DNA from 3 places in the Micromonospora sp. NPDC085948 genome. Region 2 is predicted to be linked to each of the others. Evidence: predicted binding sites of a transcription regulator. Region 2 holds the regulator's gene; each other region holds the start of a gene.
What was found. Region 2 encodes HrcA, which represses chaperone genes, less so after heat shock. Its sites were predicted from a motif close to GGTTNGCACNCTCNNNNNGAGNGTGCNAACC; they were not measured.

Region 1: a site for HrcA is predicted at 2,081-2,111, ahead of groL (chaperonin GroEL). Genes of this name have one in related genera too.
Region 3: a site for HrcA is predicted at 2,349-2,379, ahead of groES (co-chaperone GroES). Genes of this name have one in related genera too.

The regions. Positions count from the first base shown of each region.
Region 1 covers NZ_JBFBJW010000002.1:294,267-297,850, reverse strand. Annotated here, with positions in the region: gene AB0O48_RS07130 (hypothetical protein) at 1-172, shown strand, start outside; gene groL (chaperonin GroEL) at 229-1,851, opposite strand; gene AB0O48_RS07120 (cold-shock protein) at 2,327-2,530, opposite strand; gene AB0O48_RS07115 (GNAT family N-acetyltransferase) at 2,813-3,343, shown strand; gene paaN (phenylacetic acid degradation protein PaaN) at 3,523-3,584, opposite strand, start outside.
Region 2 covers NZ_JBFBJW010000020.1:70,223-73,806, reverse strand. Annotated here, with positions in the region: gene AB0O48_RS32550 (16S rRNA (uracil(1498)-N(3))-methyltransferase) at 1-157, opposite strand, end outside; gene dnaJ (molecular chaperone DnaJ) at 159-1,304, opposite strand; gene hrcA (heat-inducible transcriptional repressor HrcA) at 1,380-2,402, opposite strand; gene AB0O48_RS32535 (DUF4870 domain-containing protein) at 2,569-3,219, shown strand; gene hemW (radical SAM family heme chaperone HemW) at 3,286-3,584, opposite strand, start outside.
Region 3 covers NZ_JBFBJW010000002.1:619,513-623,096, reverse strand. Annotated here, with positions in the region: gene AB0O48_RS08760 (molybdopterin-dependent oxidoreductase) at 1-64, opposite strand, end outside; gene groL (chaperonin GroEL) at 190-1,830, opposite strand; gene groES (co-chaperone GroES) at 1,901-2,215, opposite strand; gene AB0O48_RS08745 (methyltransferase domain-containing protein) at 2,474-3,584, shown strand, end outside.

The sequences.
Region 1 (3,584 bases), on a different contig from region 2:
GCCGTTCGACCGGCTCGACTACGGCGACGCCGAGCAACTGGCCGAGATGACCACCGACGGCGAGTCGGCGGTCGTCGAGGAGCCACGGGAGATGGTGGACGCGCCGATCAAACTGCTTCCGCCGTACAACCGGGCACAGAAGCGGCGCAACCAGCGCCCACTGCCGACCTGACGACGAACGGGGCGGACCGCGTCAGCGGCCCGCCCCGTTCGGTGTCGGAACTGGACTCAGAAGTCCATGTCCCCGCCACCCGGGCCAGCCGGGGCAGCCGGGGTCTTCTCCGGCTTGTCCGCGACAACGGCCTCGGTGGTGAGGAAGAGCGCCGCGATGGACGCGGCGTTCTGCAGCGCCGAGCGCGTCACCTTGGCCGGGTCGATGATGCCCGCGGCCAGCAGGTCGACGTACTCGCCGTTGGCGGCGTTGAGGCCGTGACCCGCTTCGAGGTTACGGACCTTCTCCACCACGACGCCGCCCTCAAGGCCGGCGTTGACGGCGATCTGCCGCAGCGGGGCGTCCAGCGCCACCTTGACGATGTTCGCACCGGTGGCCTCGTCGCCGACCAGGTCGAGCTTGTCGAAGGCGGTCTTGCCGGCCTGCACCAGCGCGACGCCACCACCCGGGACGATGCCCTCCTCGACGGCGGCCTTCGCGTTGCGAACGGCGTCCTCGATGCGGTGCTTGCGCTCCTTGAGCTCGACCTCGGTGGCCGCGCCGACCTTGATGACCGCAACGCCGCCGGCCAGCTTGGCCAGCCGCTCCTGCAGCTTCTCCCGGTCGTAGTCGGAGTCGCTCTTGTCGATCTCGGCCCGGATCTGGTTGACCCGGCCCTGGATCTGCTCGGCGTCACCGGCACCGTCGACGATGGTGGTCTCGTCCTTGGTCACCACGACCTTGCGGGCGCGGCCCAGCATGTCGAGGCTGGCGGCGTCGAGCTTGAGGCCGACCTCCTCGCTGATGACCTGGCCACCGGCGAGGATGGCGATGTCGGTCAGCATGGCCTTGCGGCGGTCACCGAAGCCCGGCGCCTTGACGGCGACCGACTTGAAGGTGCCACGGACCTTGTTGACCACCAGGGTGGCGAGGGCCTCGCCCTCCAGGTCCTCGGCGATGATCAGCAGCGGCTTGCCCGACTGCATGACCTTCTCCAGGATCGGGAGCAGGTCCTTCACCGACGAGATCTTGCTGTTGGCGATCAGGATGTACGGGTCGTCGAAGACGGCCTCCATACGCTCCGGGTCGGTCATGAAGTAGGCCGAGATGTAGCCCTTGTCGAAGCGCATACCCTCGGTGAGCTCCAGCTCCAGCCCGAAGGTGTTGCTCTCCTCGACGGTGATGACGCCTTCCTTGCCGACCTTGTCCATCGCCTCGGCGATGATCTCGCCGACGGTGCTGTCGCCAGCGGAGATGGAGGCGGTGGAGGCGATCTGCTCCTTGGTCTCGACGTCCTTGGCGAGCTTGGACAGCTCCTCCGAGACGCTCGCGACGGCGGCCTCGATGCCCCGCTTCAGGGCCATCGGGTTGGCGCCAGCGGCCACGTTGCGCAGGCCCTCGCGAACCAGGGCCTGGGCCAGGACGGTCGCCGTCGTCGTGCCGTCACCGGCAACGTCGTCGGTCTTCTTGGCGACCTCCTTGACCAGCTCAGCGCCGATCTTCTCGTACGGGTCCTCGAGCTCGATCTCCTTGGCGATGCTCACACCATCGTTGGTGATGGTGGGGGCACCCCACTTCTTCTCGAGCACGACGTTGCGGCCCTTCGGGCCGAGGGTCACCTTTACGGCGTCGGCGAGCTGGTTCATGCCCCGCTCGAGGCCGCGGCGCGCCTCTTCGTCGAAAGCGATCATCTTGGCCATACGGCGTTGTCCTCCTGGACACTCACGGGCCACCCGAGTTGTGTGCCCCGGATGGGCCGCCTGGTGTACGCACCTTGGGACGTCGCCACCTGGCGACGACGACGTCCTTCGGCCGGGCCGGATAGCCCGCGACGACCGGCCATGTGTCGCCCCGGCGTCTCCACGCCGGTGCAACCTGGCCCCACCGTCCCGACCGCTGGCACTCGCGGTATGCGAGTGCCAATGACTTGTTTAGCACTCTCCCCTGGCGAGTGCAAGCACGATGGGGCCGCTCAGCCGAGTTCCGCGGCCAGTCCGGCAGTGTTCACCGGCGCCTCATGGGCGCGCCGCTCGACGTACGTCACCAGCAGACCGATCAACTGGGCAAGGTGGGCCGGCAGGCAGGTACGGCGGTGACCCCGATCACCGCCACCGCCCCGACCGCGGTGCGCCCGCGTCGCGGCCCAGACGCGCGGGGCCGATCGAGGAGGGAAACTCAGGCGATGACGCGTACGTGTTCGGCCTGCGGGCCCTTCTGGCCCTGGGCGATCTCGAACTCCACCCGCTGGCCGTCGTCCAGCGCCTTGTAGCCGTCCATCTCGATCGCGGAGAAGTGAACGAAGACGTCCTGACCGCCGTCGACGGCAATGAAGCCATAGCCCTTTTCGGCATTGAACCACTTCACGGAGCCCTGTGCCACGGTGCACTTCCCTCACTATGCGCGGTGTTGCCTGACCTGGCGCACGGCACGGCCGGACGCCGACCGGCCACCACCTCAGCGATCGATGGCGACCATTGAAAAAGGTGACCGAAATCGCACGCTACACGAGGAGTCAGCGCCGCGCACGGCCACAAATCGGGCATGCTCTGGGGCGCTCCGATTGCGCTGGTCGGTCGGGTTTCGGGCCACCGGATCCAGGGCGGCGACTGCCGTACACAGCTCGGCCGTGACGGCCACCGACGCTGTGATAGGCATGCGGGCATGACCACCGACACGGGCGCGACCGCCCTCCGGCGGGCGGAGATCCGCCGGGTCCGGCCGGAGGACGCCGCCCGGATGCGGGCACTGCGTCTGGAGATGCTCGCCGACGCACCGTTGGCCTTCCTGGAGACCCTGGCGGACGCGGCGGCCCGACCGCACACCGAGTTCGCCGCCCGGGTCGCGTACACCGCGACCGGCCCCGGCAACGCGCAGTTCATCGCCGACCCGGGTGGCCGGCTCGTCGGACACGCCGGTGGCACGGTCTCTCCGGGCGAACCCGGGCTCACCGTGATCTACGCGGTCTACGTCACGCCGGCCTGGCGGGGGCACGGGCTGCTCGGTGAGCTGATCGACGGGGTGGCCGCCTGGTCACGCGCCTGCGGCCGAGGGGAGTTGCTGCTGGAGGTGGTGGTCGGCAACGACCGCGCCTACCGCGCCTACCAACGGCTGGGCTTCAAAGACACCGGGGTACGCGTCCCCCACCCCACCATCCCCGCACTGACCGAACTACAAATGCGCCGCCCCGCCTAACCCCGAAAACCGGAAACCCATCCCACGGCAAAACCCCGGTGCTGCTGCCCCAAAGCCGGCAGCGCCTGAGGACAGCCTGCCCACAACAGGTTTCCGGGGGGAGCCCGCCCGCGGAAGGATCAAGCCTGACCGCCTGGAGCGGGTGGGCTCCCCCCGGAAACCCCAACCGCAACTAAAAATCAGACGTGACGCCGCGACTGCACGATCCGGAACCGGTTGGCCACGTACGCCCCGTCGGTCA
Region 2 (3,584 bases):
CCACGGCGGCGGCCGTGCCGCCCCGACCGTCCGCGAGCAGCAGTTCCTCGCCGACCCGCAGCCGCTGCACGGTGGCGGCGTGGTGCCCCTCCGGGCCGTCCAGGGTCAACGCGTCACCGGTGGGCAGCGCCTCGACCAGGAACAGCGGCGCGGACACCTCAGGCGTGCCCGTTGAACGCGTCGCGCATCCGCGAGAAGAAGCCGCCCTGCTTGGATAACTCGGCGACCTCCTCACCACGGGTCTTGGCGAAGTCGCGCAGCATCTTCTCCTGGTCGGGGTCGAGCTTGGTCGGAGTCCGCACGTCGAGGTGCACGTAGAGGTCGCCTCGGCCGGTGCCGCGCAGATGTGGCACGCCCCGGGCGCGCAGTCGCAGCGTGCTGGCCGGTTGGGTGCCGGCCTTGACGTCCACCGTCTCCTCGCTGTCCAGCGTCTTGATGGTCAGGCGGGTGCCGAGCGCCGCAGCGGTCATCGGCACGGTGACCCGGCAGTGCAGGTCGTCGCCCTTGCGGGAGTAGACGTCGTGCGGACGCTCGTGGATCTCCACGTAGAGGTCACCGGCGGTGCCGCCGCCCGGGCCGACCTCGCCCTGCTGGGCCAGCCGGATCCGCATGCCGTCCTCGACACCGGCCGGGATCTTGACGGTCAGCGAACGACGGGTGCGCACCCGGCCGTCGCCGGCGCAGGTGGGGCAGGGGTGCGGGATGGTGGTGCCGTAGCCCTGGCACACCGTGCACGGCCGGGCGGAGACCACCTGGCCGAGGAAGGTGCGCTGCACCGACTGCACCTCACCCCGGCCGGCGCACGCCTCACAGGTCGCCAGGTGGGTGCCGGCGGCCGTGCCGGCGCCGGAGCAGGTGGTGCAGAGCACAGCGGTGTCGACGGTGATCGGGGCCTCGACGCCGAACGCCGTCTCGTGCAGGTCCAGTTCGAGGCGCAGGATCGCGTCGGCACCCGGGCGGGTCCGGGGACGGGGACCGCGCGCCCCACCGGCCGCGCCACCGAAGAACGCGTCCATGATGTCCTGGAAACCGACGAACGGACCGGCACCACCGGGGCCACCCGGGCCGCCGGCGCCACCGCCGCCCGGGGCGAGCGGGTCGCCACCCAGGTCGACGATCTGCCGCTTCCGGTCGTCCGAGAGGACCTCGTACGCGGCGTTGATGTCCTTGAACTTCTCCTGAGCCTCCGGGTCCGGATTGACGTCCGGGTGGAACTGGCGCGCCAACTTGCGGTAGGCGCGCTTGATCTCGTCATCGGAGGCTTCCCGGCTCACACCGAGAATGCCGTAGTAGTCCCTGGCCACTGCGTTCCGTGTCCTCATGTTCGTCTCGCGTTGTGCCGGTCGGCGGCCGCAGCCGGCCGCATCGGCCCTGACCAATCAGTTCTGGGCCAGCAACTCGCCCACGTAGCGTGCCACGGCGCGCACCGTGGCGATATTGCCGGGGTAGTCCATCCGGGTGGGACCCAGCACCCCGAGGCCGCCGACGATCGTGGCGCCCGGGCCGTACCCGGTGCTGACCACCGAGGCGGCCCGCAGGTTGTCGAACTCGTTCTCGTCACCGATCAGCACCCGGGTCGTGCTCGGCTCGGTCTCACCGATGAGCTTGAGGAGCACGACCTCCTCCTCCAGCGCCTCCAGGATCGGCCGTAGCGAACCCTGGAAGTCGAGCAGGCCGCCGCGGGTGAGGTTGGCGGTGCCGGCCAGCGCGATGCGTTCCTCGTGCCGCTCGACAAGCGTCTCCAGGAGCACCGTGGAGAGCGTGGTCATCGCCGGACGCAGCTCGGACGGCGCCTCCTCGACGAGCGCCTGCACCAACGGTGGCGTGTCGGACAGCCGCGCGCCGGCGAGCTTCTCGTTGACCAGCCGGCGCAGATCGGTGACGTTGTCGGCGGGCACCGGCCCGGGCAACTCCACCAGCCGCTGCTCCACGCGCCCGGTGTCGGCGATCATGACGAGCATCAGCCGGGTGGTGGAGATCGGCACCAGCTCCAGGTGCCGAACCGAGGAGCGGGCCAGGCTCGGATACTGCACGACGGCCACCTGCCGGGTCAGCTGGGCGAGCAGCCGGACTGTGCGGTGCACCACGTCGTCGAGGTCGACCGCGCCGACCAGGAAGCGCTCGATCGCCCGACGTTCCGCCGGGCTGAGCGGCTTGACCCGGGACAACCGGTCGACGAAGAGTCGATAGCCGCGGTCGGTGGGCACCCGGCCGGCACTTGTGTGCGGCTGCCGGATGTAGCCCTCCTCCTCCAGCACGGCCATGTCGTTGCGGACCGTGGCCGGGGAGACCCCGAGTTGGTGCCGCTCGACCAGCGCCTTGCTGCCGACGGGCTCCTGGGTGGAGACGTAGTCCTCGACGATCGCGCGGAGCACAGCGAGTTTCCGGTCGTCGAGACCCATCCTCCGCACCTCCTGTCGCACGTCGGCCGCCGGCGCCGTGGCCCCGGTCGGGCCGCCCTGGCACTCGACTGTAACGAGTGCCAGTCTACGTCGGCGTACCCGCCAGCGCGATGATCAACGGCCGCCCACTGGTGCGGCGTTGCCACGGACCCCTACCGTGACACCCATGACTGAACCTCCTCGCCCTCCCGGCGCGGGTGACCCCGGCAACTACCCGCCGGAGCCGACCTCTCCCAGCTCGTACCCGTCGGCTGAGCCACCCACCGCACCACTGTCCGGGGCGCCTGGCCCGGGCGGCTATCCCCCGGCCGGTGGCTATCCGCCGCCCACCGGTGACCAACCGCCGTCGGGCGGCTACCCCCCGGCTGGTGGCTACCCGCCGCCCGGAGGCTATCCGCCGGCCGGCGGTTACCCGCCGCCCGGTGGCGGATATCCGACCGGCGGCGCCTACGGCGGCCCCGGTGGCGGTTTCGCCAGCAACGAGGACAAGACCTGGGCGCTCGTCGCGCACTTCGGCGGTGCCGCCGGGATGATCCTCAGCGGCGGGGTGCTGGGCTGGATCGCGCCGCTGGTGGCGCTGCTGGCCCGGGGAAACCAGTCCCCGACGGTGCGGTCGCACGCCGCGGCGGCGCTGAACTTCCAGCTCATCTGGTCGGTCGTCGGCCTGGTCGGCTGGGTGCTGTCCTGCATCCTGATCGGCTTCATCGGGGTCGGGGCGGCCATCATCCTCGGCGCCGTGTTCGGCATCATCGCCGGCATCAAGGCCAACGAGGGCCAGCTCTACCGCTACCCGCTCTCGGCCAGCTTCATCAAGTGACCCGCTCCGGCCGCTCCCCCGGCCGGTCGGTGCCCCGCTGCCCCGGTCCGGGGCAGCGGGGCTGGCTCAGGGCAGCAGGTCACGCACGACCGCGTCGGCGAGCAGCCGCCCGCGCAGGGTGAGCACCGCCCGACCGGCCTTGTACTCGTCGGCGGCCAGCAGGCCGCCGGCCAGCGCCCGCTCGGCGCCGGCCCGCCCGGTGGCGTCGAGCACCGCCAGCGGCAGGCCGCTGGCGAGCCGCAGCCGGAGCATCACGTCCTCCATGTGCGCCTCGTCGGCCGTCAGCACCTCCCGGGCCAGGCCGGGAGACGTGCCCGCAGCCAGCCGCTGGGCGTACGCCGTGGGGTGTTTGACGTTCCACCAGC
Region 3 (3,584 bases), on a different contig from region 2:
CGATCGCGACGGCGGCGGCGGTTACTCCGGCCAGCGCGGCGTAACGCCGCGACGTGGTGCTCATCGGCCCAGTGTGCGTGATCATCCGGCCCGGTAGCCAGCAACGTCAGCGTTCGGTAATGACCTGAGCAGACGAACGGGGCGCACCGCCGTACGACGGTGCGCCCCGCGACAGGTGTCGCTACCGGGTCAGAAGCCCGGGCCGTGCTGGTGGCCGTGACCGTGGCCGTGGCCGCCGCCGGCGGCCGGCTCGGCCTGCTCCGGCTTCTCCACCACGAGGCTCTCCGTGGTGAGCAGCAGACCGGCGATCGAGGCGGCGTTGGTGACCGCGTTGCGGGTCACCTTCACCGGGTCGATGATGCCGGCCTTGACCAGGTCGACGTACTCGCCCTTGGCGGCGTCGAGGCCGTTGCCCCAGTCCAGGTCGGCGACCTTCTGCGTCACGACGTAACCGTCGTGACCGGCGTTCTGGGCGATCCAGCGCAGCGGCTCGACGAGCGCCTTGCGCACGACCGAGACACCGACCTTCTCGTCACCGGTGAAGCCCAGGTCGTCGTCGAGGACCGAGCGGATCTGCACCAGGGCGGCGCCGCCGCCGGGCACGGTGCCCTCCTCGACCGCAGCCTTGGTCGCCGCGATGGCGTCCTCGATGCGGTGCTTGCGCTCCTTCATCTCGACCTCGGTGGCGGCGCCAGCCTTGATGACGGCGATGCCACCGGAGAGCTTGGCCAGCCGCTCGGCCAGCTTCTCCCGGTCCCAGTCGGAGTCGGAGGCCTCGATCTCCTTGCGGATCTGGGAGACCCGGTCGGCGACGTCGGCCTTCTGGCCACCGCCGTCGACGATCGTGGTGTTCTCCTTGTCGACCACGACGCGCCGGGCGGTGCCGAGCACCTCCAGGCCGACCTGGTCGATCTTGTAGCCCAGCTCCGGGGCGACCAGCTCGGCGCCCGTGGAGATCGCGATGTCCTGGAGCATCGCCTTGCGCCGGTCACCGAAGCCCGGGGCCTTGACCGCGCAGACCTTGAGGGTCTTGCGCAGCGAGTTGACCACCAGGGTGGAGAGCGCCTGGCCGTCCACGTCCTCGGCGATGATCAGCAGGGGCTTGCTGTTCTGCAGGACCTTCTCCAGCAGCGGCAGAAGCTCCTCGATCGCCGAGATCTTCTGGGTGGTGACCAGGATGTACGCGTCCTCGAGGACGGACTCCTGGCTCTCCAGGTCGGTGACGAAGTTCGGCGAGATGAAGCCCTTGTCGAACTGGAGACCCTCGGTCACGTCCAGCTCGGTGGTGAGCATGGAGCCTTCCTCGACGGTGATGACACCGTCGCGGCCGACCCGCTCCATCGCCTCGGCGATCAGGTCGCCGATCGTGGCGTCCTGCGCGGAGATCGTCGCCACGTTCGCGATCGACTCCTTGCTGGTGACCTCTGCGGCACGGCCGAGCAGCGCCTCGGAGACCTTGGTGGCCGCCGCGTCGATGCCCCGCTTGAGGCCGGCCGGGTTGGTGCCGGCGGTCACGTTGCGCAGACCCTCGCGAACCATCGCCTGGGCGAGCACGGTCGCGGTGGTGGTGCCGTCACCGGCGACGTCGTTGGTCTTGGTCGCCACCTCCTTGACGAGCTGCGCGCCAAGGTTCTCGTACGGGTTGGTGAGCTCGATCTCCTTGGCGATGGTCACACCATCGTTGGTGATCGTCGGCGCACCGAATTTCTTGTCCAGGACGACGTTGCGCCCGCGCGGGCCGAGGGTGACCTTGACCGCGTCCGCGAGGGCGTTGACACCGTGCTCCAGCAGGTGCCGGGCGTCGTCCGAGAAGCTCAGGATCTTCGCCATAAATGTCCCTTCGAAGCGCCATTGCCCCGGCCCGGCGAGCCGGACCGGGGCAGTGGCACTGATCGGTTGCTTACTTCTCGATGACCGCGAGGACGTCGCGGGCGGAGAGCACCAGGTACTCCTCGCCGGCGTACTTGACCTCGGTGCCGCCGTACTTCGAGTAGAGGACGGTGTCGCCGACCTGCACGTCAACCGGAACCCGGTTGCCGTTGTCGTCGACGCGCCCCGGACCCACAGCGAGGACAGTGCCCTCCTGCGGCTTCTCCTTGGCGGTGTCGGGGATCACGATGCCCGACGCCGTGGTGGTCTCAGCCTCGTTCGCCTGGACCACGATGCGGTCCTCGAGCGGCTTGATCGCAACCTTGGTCGCGGTAGTCACGGGCATACCCTCCTGGGGTACTGGTTTCGTTGCTGGTCGGCGGGGCCAACCAGCGTCAATCTGCCTCATGCCACCGGGCGGGGCCGTCGTCGCGGGTGCCGGTCCGCCTGGCGTGCGCACCCGGGTCGTGAGACCCGGAAGCTGGCACCCTCAGGGTGAGAGTGCTAATCGCAGGTTATTCCGTGGCTAGCACTCCGTCAAGGAGAGTGCCAGCGAGTCGCGCCCCGCCAGCCCGATTTCCGGGTCCACCCGGACAATGACGGGGTGGATCTCGATCAGCTGGCGGCGCTGCGTACCCCCGAGGGGTCGGCCGCGCTCACGGCGGCGGCCGGGCTGGCCGGCGGTGATCCGCTGGCCGCGGCGTCGGCCCTGCGCGCGGCCGGGGTGCCGCCGACGCTGGCCGCGGCGGCGCTCACCCAGGCCGAGCTGCGTCACCGGGCGGTCGGCAAGTTCGGTCCGGACGCCGCCGGGATGTTCCTCACCCGCCCCGGGCTGGAGCAGGCCACCCGCCGGGTGGTCGCCGATCGCCGGGCCGCACGGCTGCACGCGGCCGGCGTCCGCACCCTGGCCGACCTGGGCTGCGGCCTCGGCGCGGACGCGCTGGCCGCCGCCCGCGCCGGCATCCGGGTGTACGGCGTGGAGGCCGACCCGGTGACCGCCGCGATGGCCGCCGCCAACGCCGCGGCGGCCGGGCTGGATGACCTGTTCACCGTCGAGTGCGGTGACGCCACCGCGTTCGACGTCTCCCGCGTCGACGGGGTCTTCTGCGACCCGGCCCGCCGCACCAGCGGCACCGGACGACGGATCTTCGACCCGCGCGCCTACTCGCCACCCTGGGATTTCGTGACCGGGCTGGCCGAGCGGGTGCCGCGCACCGTGGTCAAGGTGGCGCCGGGGCTGGACCACGCGCTCATCCCGGCCGGGGCGGAGGCGGAGTGGGTCGGCGTGGACGGCGACCTGGTCGAGGCCGCGCTCTGGTGCGGTGAGCTGGCGGAGGTGCCCCGCCGCGCCACGCTCTACCGGCAGCAGGGCGTCGAGGCTCGCCGCCACCAGCTGACCGGCTCGGGTGCCGACGAGGCGCCGGTCGGGCCGCCCCGGCGCTTCCTGTACGACCCGGACCCGGCGGTGGTCCGCGCGCACCTCGTCGCCGAACTGGCCGGCGAACTGGATGCCACCCTCGGCGACCCGAGCATCGCCTACCTCTACGCCGACCGCCCGACCCGCACCCCGTACGCGCGCTGCCTGGAGATCACCGACGTGCTGCCGTTCTCGCTCAAGCGGCTGCGGGCACTGCTACGCGAGCGCCGGGTGGGTCGGGTGGAGATCCTCAAGCGGGGTTCGGCGCTCACCCCGGAGCAACTCCGGCGGGATCTGC